2 regions of the Allobosea sp. Root670 genome follow, and region 2 is predicted to be linked to the other one. Evidence: predicted binding sites of a transcription regulator. Region 2 holds the regulator's gene; the other holds the start of a gene.

Region 1 (7,233 bases), on a different contig from region 2:
CAACGCCGGCCTTGCCGTCATCGGCCACACCAACGATGGCGACGACGCCGGAGCCGACGCGGGCCTTGGCCTCGTCGGCGAGGCTCTTCAGGTCCTTCATCTCGACACCGGTGACGGCGCGGGCCAGCAGCTTGGCGCCCGCGATCTCCTGGATGGGCTCCTCGGCCGCACCGCCGCCACCCATGGCGAGCTTCTTGCGAGCCTCGGTCAGTTCGCGGTCGAGCTTGCGGCGTTCCTCGATCAGCGCGGCCAGGCGGTTGCCGGCCTCGGCGGCGGGGACCTTGAGCAGGCTCGCCAGCCCGTCGAGCAGGCGCGATTCCTCGTTGAGGCGCAGGCGGGCTCCATTACCCGTCATGGCTTCGAGCCGGCGTACGCCGGCCGCGACGGCGCTCTCGCCGACTACGCTGACGAGGCCGATATCGCCGGTGCGCGCAGCATGGGTGCCGCCGCAGAGCTCGACCGAATAGGCGCGGCCGGCCGGGTTGGTGCCCATCGCGACGACGCGGACCTCGTCGCCGTATTTCTCGCCGAACAGGGCGCGTGCGCCGGAGGCGATCGCCTCGTCGACGCTCATCAGGCGGGTCGTGACCGGCTCATTCTGGAGGATGATCGCGTTGGCGATCTCCTCGACCTCGCGCAGTTCCTCGGCGCTGATCGGCTTGGGATGCGAGAAATCGAAGCGCAGGCGATCGGCCGAGACCAGCGAGCCCTTCTGCGCGACATGGTCGCCGAGGACGAGGCGCAGCGCCTCGTGCAGCAGATGCGTCGCCGAGTGGTTGGCGCGGATCGCGGAACGGCGCTCATGATCGACGACGAGCTCGACGGCGGCGCCGAGCTTCAATTCGCCTTCCTTGACCGTGATGCTGTGGGCGAAGACGTCGCCGAGCTTCTTCTGGACGTCGGAAACCTCGACCAGCGCGCCCGGCGCCTTCGCCACGCCGGCATCGCCGACCTGGCCGCCGGATTCGCCGTAGAACGGTGTCTGGTTGACCAGCATGAAGCCGCTCTCGCCGGCCTTCAGCGCGGGGACCTCGGCATTGTCGCGGATCAGCGCGGTGACCACGCCCTCGGCAATCTCGGTGTCGTAGCCGAGGAACTCGGTGGCGCCGACCTTGTCGCGCAGCGGGAACCAGAGCGCCTCGGTCGCGGCCTCGCCGGTGCCGGCCCAGGCGGCGCGTGCCTTGGCCTTCTGCTGTTGCATGGCGGCATCGAAGCCCTCGGTATCGACCGTGATCTCGCGGGCGCGCAGCGCGTCCTGCGTCAGGTCGAGCGGGAAGCCGTAGGTGTCGTAGAGCGTGAAGGCGACGTCGCCCTTGAGGCTCTGGCCGGCGGTCAGGTCCTTCGAGGCGTCGTCGAGCAGCGTGAGGCCACGCGCCAGCGTGGTGCGGAAGCGGGTCTCCTCCAGCTTCAGCGTCTCGGTGATGAGCGCTTCGGCACGCAGCAGTTCGGGATAGGCGCGGCCCATCTCGCGGGTCAGCGCCGGGACGAGCTTGTGGAGCAGCGGCTCCTTGGCACCGAGGAGCTGCGCATGGCGCATGCCGCGACGCATGATCCGGCGCAGCACATAGCCGCGGCCCTCGTTCGACGGCAGCACGCCGTCGGCGATCAGGAAGGCCGAGCAGCGCAGATGGTCGGCGATGACGCGGTGGCTCGCCTTCATCGGCCCGTCCGGATCGACCGAGGTCAGGTCGGCGATGGCCGTGATCAGGGCGCGGAACAGGTCGATATTGTAGTTGTCATGCGTGCCCTGGAGCACGGCCGCGATGCGCTCCAGCCCCATGCCGGTGTCGATCGAGGGGCGAGGCAGGTTGGTGCGGATGCCGCCCGCGGCCTCCTCGTACTGCATGAACACGAGATTCCAGATCTCGATGAATCGATCGCCATCCTCCTCGGCCGAGCCGGGCGGGCCGCCCCAGATATGGTCGCCATGGTCGTAGAAGATCTCGGAGCAGGGGCCGCAGGGACCGGTATCGCCCATGCGCCAGAAATTATCCGAGGTCGCGATGCGGATGATCTTGTCGTCGGTCAGGCCGGCGATCTTCTTCCAGAGAGCGTGCGCCTCGTCGTCCTCGGAATAGACGGTGACCGTCAGCTTGTCCTTGGGCAGGCCGAATTCGCGGGTGACCAGGGTCCAGGCGTGATGGATCGCCTGTTCCTTAAAATAGTCGCCGAAGGAGAAATTCCCCAGCATCTCGAAGAAGGTGTGATGGCGCGCGGTATAGCCGACATTGTCGAGGTCGTTGTGCTTGCCGCCGGCGCGGACGCATTTCTGGGCGGTTGTGGCGCGCGAATAGGGGCGCTTCTCCTGGCCGGTGAAGACGTTCTTGAATTGCACCATGCCCGAATTGGCGAACATCAGCGTCGGGTCGTTGCGCGGCACGAGCGGGCTCGACGGCACGATCTCGTGGCCCTGGGACTTGAAGTAGTCGAGGAAGGTCGACCGGATATCGTTGACGCCGCTCATCGCTCTTTTGCGCTCTGATCTGGGGCAGGAGGCCGGGCGCGCCCGGCAGGAAGGACCGGTTCTAGTCAGGCGGCTTGCCGCTGTCCAGAAAGCTTGACGCAGCGCACACCGGGCAAGGCCTTATCCGCAAACGAAAAGGGCGGCCCGAAGGCCGCCCGTGTCTTCGTCCGGGACAGTACAGGCCGTGATCAGGCCTCGCCTTCGTCGAGATCGTCCGCGGTCGGGTCCGCCTGATCGAGGATGCGGTCTGCGACGAGGCCGGAATTCTGCCGGATCGTGGCCTCGATCTTGGAGGCCAGGTCAGGGTTGTTCTTGAGGAAGGTCTTGGCGTTCTCGCGGCCCTGGCCGAGGCGCTGGCTGTCGAAGGAGAACCACGCGCCCGCTTTCTCGACCATGCCGGCCTTGACGCCGAGATCGATAAGTTCGCCGACCTTCGAGATGCCCTCGCCGAACATGATGTCGAACTCGACCTGCTTGAAGGGCGGCGCGACCTTGTTCTTGACGACCTTGACGCGGACCTGGTTGCCGGTCGCCTCGTCGCGCTCCTTCAGCGTCGAGACGCGGCGGATGTCGAGGCGCACGGAGGCGTAGAACTTCAGTGCGTTGCCGCCGGTGGTGGTCTCCGGGGAACCGTACATCACGCCGATCTTCATGCGGATCTGGTTGATGAAGATGACCATGCAGTTCGAGCGCGAGATCGAGGCGGTGAGCTTGCGCAGGGCCTGGCTCATCAGGCGGGCCTGCAGGCCGGGCTGGACATCGCCCATCTCGCCCTCGATCTCGGCGCGGGGCGTAAGCGCGGCGACGGAGTCGATGACCAGCACGTCAATGGCGCCGGAGCGGACGAGGGTATCGGTGATCTCGAGCGCCTGCTCGCCGGTATCGGGCTGCGAGATCAGCAGGTCGTCGAGATTGACGCCGAGCTTGCGGGCATAGACCGGATCGAGCGCGTGCTCGGCATCGACGAAAGCGCAGACGCCACCCTTCTTCTGGGCTTCGGCGATGGTGTGCAGCGCCAGCGTGGTCTTGCCGGAGGATTCCGGTCCGTAGATCTCGACGATGCGGCCCTTGGGCAGGCCGCCGACGCCGAGCGCAATGTCGAGCCCGAGCGAACCCGTGGAAATCGTCTCGATCTCGATCGACGGCGCGTTCTTGCCGAGCCGCATGATCGAACCCTTGCCGAAGGCGCGTTCGATCTGGGAGAGCGCTGCATCGAGCGCCTTGGCCTTGTCCATCGAGGAGCCTTCCACGAGTTTGAGATTCGCCTGATTCACGGTTCGGGCTCCTTATGGCAGGGCGACGGGGACATCTCAATGCGTCTTGACATGAGGATGGTCACGCTTTGTTCTTGTTCGCAAGTTCTTTTTTTGTTCTCGGTGTCGGTTTTTGTCAGGAGGGGTGTCAGGAGCTGTCACCGGCAGGGCGGCCACAGCGGAGTACGGCGCCCGAATGCGGGCGCCGTCGGCCTCAGCCCATCGCCGCCTTCACGGTCTCGACGAGCTGCTTCATCGTGAAGGGCTTGGGCAGGAAGTGGAATTCCTCGCCCTCGGGCAGGTTCTTGCGGAAGGCCTCCTCGGCATAGCCGGAGACGAAGACGACCTTGGTGTCCGGGTTGCGCTTGCGGAGTTCGCCGAGCAGGGTCGGGCCGTCCATTTCCGGCATCACCACGTCGGAGACGACGAGGTCGATCTTGCCGTCGTTCTGCAGGAAAAGATCGAGGGCCTCGACGCCCGAGGCTGCCTCGTGGACGGTATAGCCGCGCGAGACTAGCATGCGGGCGTTGAGCGCGCGCACCGCATCCTCGTCCTCGACCAGCAGGATGACGCCGGCGCCGGTATGATCGGCGGCGAGCTTCTTCGGCGCTTCCTTGGCCGCGGCCTCGGCGGCGATATCCTCCTGGCTCGGGACATGGCGCGGCAGGAAGATGCGGAAGTTCGTGCCCTTGCCGATGGTCGAGTCGACGAAGACATAGCCGCCGGTCTGCTTGACGATGCCATAGACCATCGAGAGGCCGAGGCCGGTGCCCTTGCCGACCTCCTTGGTAGTGAAGAAGGGCTCGAAGATCTTGTCGAGATATTCCTGCGGGATGCCGGTGCCGCTGTCCTCGACCTCCAGCAGGACGTAGTCGTCGGCGGGCAGGGCGTCCTGACCGAAGGAGGCGCAGTCCTCGCGGGTGACGTTGCGGGTGCGGACCGCGAGCTTGCCGCCGTCCGGCATCGCGTCGCGGGCATTGACCGCGAGGTTGACGATGACCTGTTCGAGCTGGCCGAGATCGGCCTTGACCGGCCAGAGGTCGCGGCCCTGGCGGACGTCGAGCGTGACCTTGTCGGCGACGACGCGCTTCAGCATCAGCGAGAGATCGGAGAGCACCTCGCCGAGTTCCAGCACCTGCGGGCGCAGCGTCTGGCGGCGCGAGAAGGCGAGCAGCTGCCGCACCAGCGCCGCGGCACGGTAGGCGTTCTGCTTGATCTGCATGATGTCCGGGAAGGACGGGTCGGTCGGCCGGTGGCTCGCCAGCAGGAACTCGGAGGCGTTGATGATGACCTGCAGCACGTTGTTGAAGTCGTGCGCGATGCCGCCGGCGAGCTGGCCGACCGCCTGCATCTTGCCGGCCTGGTCCATGTTGTCGCGCAGCTTGCGCTCGGCCGTGGTCTCCAGCGCGTAGACGATGGCGCGCTCGCCGTCGCCGCCTTCGGTGCCGGCGACCGGGGTGAGGTAGAGCTTGGCCGAGCGGCCATCCTCGCCGGCGAGCGCCAGATCGAGCGGGGCGCCACCCGAGCGCCCGGCCACCACCTCTGCCAGCGCCGCATCGAGGCCGGCACCGGAGGCGACGAGGTCGTGGATGGTCTGCGGCCGCAGGCCCGCCGGGATCAGGCGGGCGAAGGCGGCGTTGGAATGCAGGATGGCGCCGGTCTCGTCGATGGTGGCGATCGCCATCGGCGTCGAATGGAAGAAGCGGGCGAAGCGGACCTCGGCGTCGCTGCCGCCGTCGGAGCCGGCCTCGCCGGCAGTGCGGTTGAGGACGAGGGTGCGCGAGGGGCCGGCGCGGCCATCCTGCCCGAAGGCAACCTGATGGTGCAGGCGCACGGGCAGGGGCGCGCCGTTGCGGCGCTTCAGGTCGACATCGAGAACTTCGACGCGGACATCACCGGGCTGGCCGCGGATCGCCTGGAGCAGGGCGGCGGCGGAGGGCGTGCAGACATCGTCGAGATGCAGGCCGCCGGAGCCGAAGCGGGCGAGATCGAAATCGAGCCAGCCGGAGAGCGTCGCGTTGAGATAGGAGATCTCGCCATCGGCATCGATCGAGATGAACCCGGCCGGCGCGTGGTCGAGATAGTCGATCGCGTGCTGGAGTTCCTGGAAGGCGTTTTCCTGGCGCTCGCGGTCGGGCGTGATGTCGGCGACCGACCAGAGCGTCGCGGTCGAGGTCTCGCGGCGGACGGGCGAGACCCGGACGCGGTACCAGCCGACCTCGCTGCGTCCGTTCAGGGCGGGCTCAAGGCGGACCTCCTCGACCAGGCGGCGATGCTCGCGGGCTGCGGTGGCGAGCCGGTAGATCGCTTCGGAGACGTCGGCGCGGCCGGTCAGCAGGCGGCCGACGGGCTTGAGGTCGTTGGCGCCGGTCGCGCCCGCCAGCGCCAGATAGGCCTCGTTGGCATAGACGATCTCGTTTTCGCTCTCGGTCACCACGATGCCGTCATCGGCGCCATCGACGACAGCCTTGGTCAGGTCGTTGCGGGCGGCGCGGCCGGAAAACTGCACGAGTCCGATGGCGAAGGCGAAGAGCCCGAAGACGCCGACGACCGAGAGCAGGGCCAGCAGGCCGAGGATCAGCGGCTGCGCCCATTCATTGGCGAGGAAGCCGAGCGCGATCGCCGCGCCCACAAGCAGGGCGGCCACGAACAGGATGATCCCGATATGGCCGGGCTTGTCGGAGCGATCGATCGTATTGGTCGCCGTGGTGCCGCTCATTGCGGTGGAGTCCGTTCGCTTGGGGCCGCTGCGGAAACTCCGCGGCCATCCTTCCTTCGCATCCCTGCCGAGTTAGGCGCGCCGACCCTTCAGGCGCAAGACGTATCCGATGACTTCGGCGACGGCCTGATAGTGTTCGACAGGAATTTCTTCGTCGATGTCGACCGTGGCGTAAAGCGCACGCGCCAAAGGCGGGTTCTCGATGATCGGCACGCGGTGCTCGCCGGCGACCTCGCGGATCTTCAGGGCCATGGTGTCGACGCCCTTGGCGAGGCAGAGCGGCGCCGCCATGCCGGGCTCGTATTGCAGGGCGACGGCGAAGTGGGTCGGGTTGGTGATGATCACCGTCGCCTTGGGCACGGCCGCCATCATGCGCTTGCGGACGCGGCTGGCGCGGATCTGGCGCAGCTTCGCCTTGACCTCGGGATTGCCCTCCGAGTTCTTGAACTCGTCCTTCATCTCCTGCTTCGTCATCTTCTGGCGCTGGTACCAGGAGAAGCGCTGCCAGCCGAAATCGCCGATGGCAATGATGGCGAAAAGGGCAAGCACCGCACCCATCAATTGGATGGCGAGAGACAGCGTCGCCGGCATCAGCGCCTCGACGCTCATCTGCGCGAAGCCTTCGAGCCGGTCGTGCTGGCCCCAGAGCGTGTACCAGACCACGACGCCGATCAGCGTCGTCTTGGCCAGGCCCTTGGCGAAGTTGACCCAGGCCTCCTTGCCGAAGAGCCGCTTGGCGCCGGCCATCGGCGAGATCCGGTTGAACTTCGGCATCAGCGGCTCGAAGGTCCAGAGCG
Region 2 (7,233 bases):
ATCGGCGCGGTCTCCTCGGTCGATCGCGGTGGCGCGCCGGGCCTGATGCCGCTGCCGGAGCAGGCGCCAGAGGATGCCGGCAAGCTGATCTTCACGCGCGGCGAGGACGAGCCGCTGCCGATGGCCCGTCCAGTGCGCCCGGCGCCACGTCCCAAGCCCGATCCGACCGAGGTGCTGCGCCGGATCGAGAACTATCGCCCTGCCCCGCAGGCGGAGCCGGAACCCGAGATCGAGCTGGAGCCGGCCGAGCGCGAGGCGATCATGGTCGAGATCCTGCGTGAGCTGATGGCCGATCCCGAGGCGCGCTCGCGCCAGGTCGCGGTGCTCTACCAGGACTTCACCGTACGTTGCCGGATGCGCCGGCTCGGCCGCACGCAACTCAGCCTCGAAGAGTTCCGCCGCAGGCTCGCCGTGGCGCGGGCCGGCGTCAGCGACAGCATCGCGACGAGCGATGGCTGGCAGGCGGCTGTGGCAGCGTCCGGCACGTTGCCGGAAGACCTGCAGGGGCTCTTCCTCTTCATCGCCCGTACCGCCATCGAGGGCCGGCCCTGCCCCAGCGATGCCGAGCTCGCGGAGATCTATGGCAGCGCTTCGCCGAGCCGCGCGCGCCGCGTGCTCAGCTATATCGAGGAGCGCGGGCTGATCGTCTGCCATGTCGATTTCAGAGGGCAGCGGACGCTCGCCCTGCCGACGCTCGGCGTCGAGACCGCGCCGGGACTGGCGCAGCCGCGCACGGCGGGCATGCCGCGCAGCGCGCGGGGGTGAGGAGGAATCGCCCGGTCATTCGGCCGCGCGAAACTTGACCACCCCGCCCCCGAACGTGCATGACCTCAAGCCGTATTCACGGGTCCGGCCATGCGCGTTCTGTTGATCGACAACTACGACAGCTTCACCTGGAACCTGGTCCACCTCATCGGTGGGCTCGGCGCCGAGGTCGATGTCTGGCGTAACGATGCGCTCACCGTCGACGAGGCGCTTGCCGGCGACCACGACGCGATCGTGCTCTCGCCAGGCCCCTGCACGCCCAATGAAGCCGGAATCTGCCTGAACCTGATCCGCGAAGGCGCGGGCAAGAAGCCGATCTTCGGCGTCTGCCTCGGCTTGCAGGCGATGGGACAGGCCTTCGGCGGCCAGGTCGTGCGTGCGCCGCTACCGATGCACGGCAAGGTCTCGCCGATCCGCCACCGGGCGCGCGGGCTGTTCCGCGGCATCAACGGACCGCTGCAGGCGACACGCTATCACTCGCTCGTGGTCGAGCGAGCCTCCTGCCCCGATGTCTTCGAGATCGAGGCGGAGAGCGATGACGGCCTGATCATGGCGCTCTCGCACCGGGAGCTGCCGGTCCACGGCGTCCAGTTCCATCCGGAGAGCATCGCTTCCGAGCATGGCGCGACGATCCTGCGGAATTTCCTCGACCTCGCGGAGCGGTGGCAGAGCGAACGCGAAGCCTCCGCCCTGACCCCTTCAGCCTGATTCCGCAGAGTTCCCATGGACGATTTCAAACCCTTCATCGCCAAGGTGGCGACCGGCGCGACGCTCTCGCGCGAGGAAGCGCGCGACGCCTTCGACACCATCCTCTCGGGCGGGGTCACCAACGCGCAATCGGCCGCCTTCCTGATGGCGCTGCGCGTTCGCGGCGAGACGATCGACGAGATCGCCGGCGCCGCCAGCGCGATGCGCGGCAAGATGCTCACCGTCAAGGCCCCGCCGGAGGCGATCGACATCGTCGGCACCGGCGGCGATTCGTCCGGCTCCTACAATGTCTCGACGCTGGCCTCGATCATCACCGCGGCCTGCGGCGTGCCGGTAGCCAAGCACGGCAACCGCGCCGCCTCCTCGCGTTCCGGGGCCGCCGACGTGCTGACCGCGCTCGGCGTCAAGGTCGGGCTTGATCCGGCCGCGACCGAGCACTGCATCCGCGAGGCCGGCGTCGGCTTCATGTTCGCGCCGACGCATCATGCCTCGATGCGCCATGTCGCGCCGGTGCGCACCGAGCTCGGCACGCGCACGATCTTCAACCTGCTCGGCCCGCTTTCCAACCCGGCCGGCGCCAGGCGCCAGCTCATCGGCGCCTTCTCCGAGACCTGGCTGGAGCCGATGGTCAAGGTGCTCGCCTCCTTCGGCTCGACCCGCGTCTGGGCCGTGCACGGCTCGGACGGGCTCGACGAGATCACCACGACAGGCCCGACCCGCGTCGTCTCGCTGGAGAACGGGAAGATCGAAAGCTTCTCGATCAGCCCCGCCGATGTCGGCCTTGAACCTGCAAAGCCCGAAGTCCTGCGCGGCGGCACGCCGGAGGAGAACGCGGCGGCGCTCAACGCCGTGCTCGCCGGCGAGAAGACCGGCTTCCGCGACATTGCCGCCTTCAATGCGGCTGCGGCGCTGCTCGTCGCCGGCAAGGCCCGGGATTTGAAGGACGGCTTCGCCCAGGCGACGGCCGCGCTCGATTCCGGCAAGGCCAAGGCGACGCTCGCCGCGCTCGTCAAAGCCTCGAACGCGTGAGGCCGGCATGACCGACATCCTCGCGAAGATCGAAGCCTATAAGCGCCAGGAGATCGCGGCAGCCAAGGCCGCGGTCCCGCAGGCCGAGATCGAGCGCCGGGCACGTGCGGCCAGCAAGCCGCGCGGCTTTGCTGACGCGCTCGCAAACAAGCTCGCTCAGGGCACGCCCGCTCTGATCGCCGAGATCAAGAAGGCGAGCCCCTCCAAGGGCCTGATCCGCGCCGATTTCGACCCGCCTTCGCTCGCCCGCGCCTATGCGGCCGGCGGCGCTGCCTGCCTCTCCGTCCTGACCGACGCGCCGTCCTTCCAGGGGCGGCCGGAATTCCTCACCGAAGCGCGGGAGGCTGCCGGCCTGCCGGCACTGCGCAAGGATTTCCTCTACGAGCCCTATCAGGTCTACGAGGCCCGCAGCTGGGGCGCCGACTGCATCCTGGTCATCATGGCCGGTGTCGACGACGCCACCGCCAGGGCGCTGAACGAGACCGCGCGCGAACTCGGCATGGATGTCCTCGTCGAGGTCCATGACGATGCCGAGCTCGACCGGGCGCTCAAGCTCGAAAGCCGGCTGCTCGGCATCAACAACCGCGACCTGCGCAGCTTCAATGTCGATCTCGCCGTGACCGAGCGATTGGCGCCGCGTGTGCCGGTTGACCGGATCGTCATCAGCGAGAGCGGCATCTTCACGCATGACGACATCGCCCGGCTCAATCCGATCGGCGTCAACAGCTTCCTCGTCGGCGAGAGCCTGATGCGGCAGGCCGACGTCACCGCCGCGACGCAGGCGCTGCTGACCGGCAAGGCCGTCGCGGCGTGAGCCGGCTCAGCCATCTCGACGCGCAAGGCCAGGCGCATATGGTCGATGTCGGCGGTAAGGCCGAGACGACCCGCATGGCGATCGCCGAGGGCCAGGTCGTCATGGCGCCGGAGACGATCGCGATCGTGCGCGACGGCAACGCCAAGAAGGGCGACGTGCTCGGCACCGCGCGCCTCGCCGGCATCATGGCGGCGAAGCGCACGCATGAATTGATCCCGCTCTGCCACCCGCTGCTGCTCAGCAAGATCGCCGTCGATCTCGCGATCGACGAGGCCTTGCCAGGCGTGCGCGTGCGCGCCGAAGTCAAGATGAAGGGTCAGACCGGCGTCGAGATGGAGGCGCTCACCGCCGTCTCCGTCGCCTGTCTCACCGTCTACGACATGGTCAAGGCGGTCGACCGGGCGATGCGGATCGAGAACATCCGCCTGCTGCACAAGTCCGGCGGCCAGTCCGGCGATTACGAGGCGAAAGCTAGCTGATGGCGCTCACCCCGGTCCCCGTCGCGCGCAAGGCGCTGCTCGACAGCATTCCGGGGCCGACCGGGGCGGAAACCCTGCCGCTGGCGCAATGCGCCTGGCGGGTGCTGGCCGGTGAGGTCAAGGCCCTCAGGACGCAACCGCCCTTCGCCAATTCCGCCATGGATGGCTATGCCGTGCGCGGCGACGAGATGGCGGAAGGCGTTTCGCTCACTGTCATCGGCGAATCCGCTGCCGGCCGGGCCTATGAGGGCGCGGTCGGGCCAGGACAGGCGGTGCGCATCTTCACGGGCGCACCGATGCCTGAAGGCGCCGACACCATCCTGATGCAGGAAGATGCCGACGGCGTCGACAGCCCGGTGATCCGCGTCCGCGTGCCGCCAGCTAAAGGCAAGTTCCTCCGCGCCGCAGGGCTCGATTTCCATGAAGGCGACGTGCTGCTTCAAGCCGGGCGCGCACTCGACAGCGCCGCCCTCGGCCTTGCTGCCGCGATGGGGCATCCGACTTTGCCTGTCCGGCGGAAGCCTCGGGTGGCGATTCTCGCCACCGGAGACGAACTGGTGGCGCCGGGCGAACCTGTGGGCCGCGACCAGATCGTCGCCTCGAACTCGTTCTCGCTCGCCGCGCTGGTCGAGAAGGCCGGCGGCACTGTCATCGATCTCGGCATCGCCCGTGACGACCATGCCGATCTCGCCAGCAAGATCGCAAGGGCGGGCGAGGCCGACGCCGATGTGCTGATCACGCTCGGCGGGGCCTCGGTCGGCGCGCATGATCTCGTGCAGGAAGCGCTGACGCGGGCCGGCATGACGCTGGGCTTCTGGAAGATCGCGATGCGGCCGGGCAAGCCGATGATGACCGGACGCCTCGGCCGGATGGTCGTGGTCGGGCTGCCGGGCAATCCGGTCTCCTCGATCGTCTGCGGCCATCTCTTCGTGCTGCCCTTGATCGAGGCGCTGCTCGGCATCGCGGACGCCGATCGCGACCGCAGCATCCCCGCCATTCTGGGACGCGACATGCCCGGCAATGACGAGCGCGAGGATTACCTGCGCTCGGAGCTCACGCTGACGCCGGAAGGCTGGGTGGCGACGCCCTTCGACCGGCAGGATTCCTCGATGCTCGGCACGCTGGCGCGCGCTCAGGCCCTGACGATCCGCCCGGCCCATGCCGCTACCGCGAAGAAAGGCGAGGCCTGCCGCATCCTGCCCTTGCGGTAGCGGCTTGCGGAACACAAGCAGAACGCGTATGGTGTTCGTGCTTTGTTTCGAATCTGCGCATTGAGGGGCTGGCGGCGACCATGCTGACACGCAAGCAACATGAACTCCTGCGCTTCATCCAGGAACGCTTGCGCGAAAGTGGCGTGCCGCCCTCCTTCGACGAGATGAAGGATGCGCTCGACCTGCGCTCGAAATCCGGCATTCACCGCCTGATCATGGCCCTGGAGGAGCGCGGCTTCATCCGCCGCCTGCCGAACCGGGCGCGTGCGCTCGAAGTCATCAAGATGCCGGATGGGCTCGGCGCGCCTCAGGCACGGCCCCGCTTCAGCCCGGCCATCGTCCAGGGCGGCCTGGGCTCACAGCCCAGCGTGGCCAAGCCGCGCCCTGCCGAGGACGACAGCCGGCATTCCATCGCCATCCCGGTGATGGGCCGCATCGCGGCGGGTACGCCGATCTCGGCGATCCAGAGCCGCAGCCACACCGTTTCGCTGCCGCCGGACATGCTCGGCTCCGGCGAGCATTACGCGCTGGAAGTGCGCGGTGATTCGATGGTCGAGGCCGGCATTCTCGACGGCGACACCGTCGTCATCCGCAGGCAGGACACGGCCAATACCGGCGACATCGTCGTGGCACTGATCGATGACGAGGAAGCGACGCTGAAGCGCCTGCGCAAGCGCGGCTCCTCGATCGCGCTCGAAGCGGCGAACCCGGCCTACGAGACCCGTGTGCTCGGCCCCGACCGGGTCAAGATCCAGGGCCGGCTGGTCAATCTGATGCGGCGCTACTGAAGGCGTTCGGTGTCGGCCTCGGCTTCGTTGTCGGCGGCCGGTGCGGGCTGTACGGTGACCGACTGATTGGTGGGACGCGTGCCTGGCTCCGTCAGGCGTCGCTCGCGCCGGCGGCTCCAGGGCCGCTCACTGTCGGACTGCTCCGCGATATGGCTGCTCCATCCCGACGCCGTCCGGTAGAGCGAGGTCGCGCCGTCGCGTGATAGCGTCATGCGCTCGACCAGCCTGGCCTTGCAGGTGCCGCCCCAGGGGATGGCGGTGATGACGAGGTCGGCGCGCTGGCAATCCTCGATGATGGCGAGTCGCTCGCGCGTATAGGAGATTGTGCGCTTGTCGGCGGTCTGCGCAACGCATGCCAGCCGGTCGCAGGCGATGCCGGCGCGCAAGCTGGGATCGTCGGGCGAGCGGCTGTCGCCATCGGCGGCGAGCCATTGCTGCAGGACGAAGCGGCTGGGCTTGCCGGCGATGGCGAGGCGCCCGTCGGGACCGCGCACGGCCATCCCGGAGCCATCGCGCTCGATCAGGATTTCCGGCCGCTCCGGCTTTCCGGCGATCGCGACGCCGAAGATCAGCGGCAAGGCCGCAAGCCAGCGCCAAGCCGTGGTCCAGAGCGTCAGCCACAACAGCGTCATCGCAAAGCAGGCCAGCACGCCTGAGCCGAAAGCCGCCACCGTCACGGTGGAATGGTCGATGGCCGCGACCCAATGCGCCACCTTGAGGACGACGTCGGAGGCGAGCCCCATCAGGGCCCAGGCCGGCCAGTCCAGCCCGAACGGATAGGCGAGCACGCCGAACACCGCCGCCGGCATGACGAAGAGCGAGACGAAGGGCAGCGCCATGGCGTTGCCGAGCAGGCCGAAGGGATTGAAGGTCTGGAAGTGATAGGCTCCGAAGGGCGCCGTCGCGGCGGTGGCCAGCATGGTGGTGACGAGGATGCCAAGCGCCGCCGTCCAAACGGCTCCGAGCGGCCAGGGCAACACGCGCGGCGGCTCGGTGCGGCTTCGCCCTTCCCAGCGTTCCGCGAAGGCGATCAGCGCCGCGACCGCACCGAAGGACATCTGGAAGCTCGGCCCGAGCAAGGCCTCCGGCTCGCGCAGCAGCACCATCATGGCGGCCAGCGCGAGATTGCGCATGCTGAGCGCGGCGCGGTCGACGAGGATCGCGCCGAGCATGACCAGCGTCATGATGAGCGAGCGCTCGGTCGCGACATCGCTCCCGGAAAAGATGCAATAGGCGGTCGCGCCGAGCATCGCCGCTGCCGCCGCGATCTTCTTGACCGGCCAGTGCAGCGCCACCGTCTGCGACAGGACCAGCAGCGCCCGGACCAGCCAGAAGATCGTTCCAGCGGCGAGCACCATGTGCAGGCCCGAGATCGAGACGATGTGATAGATGCCGGCGGCGCGCAGGTCGTTGTTCGTCGCTTCGGTGATCAGGCCGCG

What was found. Region 2 encodes LexA, which represses DNA repair genes until DNA is damaged. Its sites were predicted from a motif close to TGTTCNNNNTGTGTTCNG; they were not measured.
Region 1: the regulator LexA is predicted to act here: its motif matches at 3,822-3,839, upstream of recA (recombinase RecA).

Annotation. Positions count from the first base shown of each region.
Region 1 is NZ_LMJU01000012.1:192,064-199,296, forward strand. Features, by position in the region: gene alaS (alanine--tRNA ligase) at 1-2,464, opposite strand, end outside; gene recA (recombinase RecA) at 2,653-3,738, opposite strand; gene cckA (cell cycle histidine kinase CckA) at 3,932-6,436, opposite strand; gene flhB (flagellar biosynthesis protein FlhB) at 6,509-7,233, opposite strand, start outside.
Region 2 is NZ_LMJU01000015.1:470,493-477,725, forward strand. Features, by position in the region: gene ASE61_RS14670 (ATP-binding protein) at 1-765, shown strand, start outside; gene ASE61_RS14675 (anthranilate synthase component II) at 856-1,473, shown strand; gene trpD (anthranilate phosphoribosyltransferase) at 1,489-2,502, shown strand; gene trpC (indole-3-glycerol phosphate synthase TrpC) at 2,510-3,316, shown strand; gene moaC (cyclic pyranopterin monophosphate synthase MoaC) at 3,313-3,795, shown strand; gene glp (gephyrin-like molybdotransferase Glp) at 3,795-5,006, shown strand; gene lexA (transcriptional repressor LexA) at 5,087-5,794, shown strand; gene ASE61_RS14705 (ComEC/Rec2 family competence protein) at 5,788-7,233, opposite strand, start outside.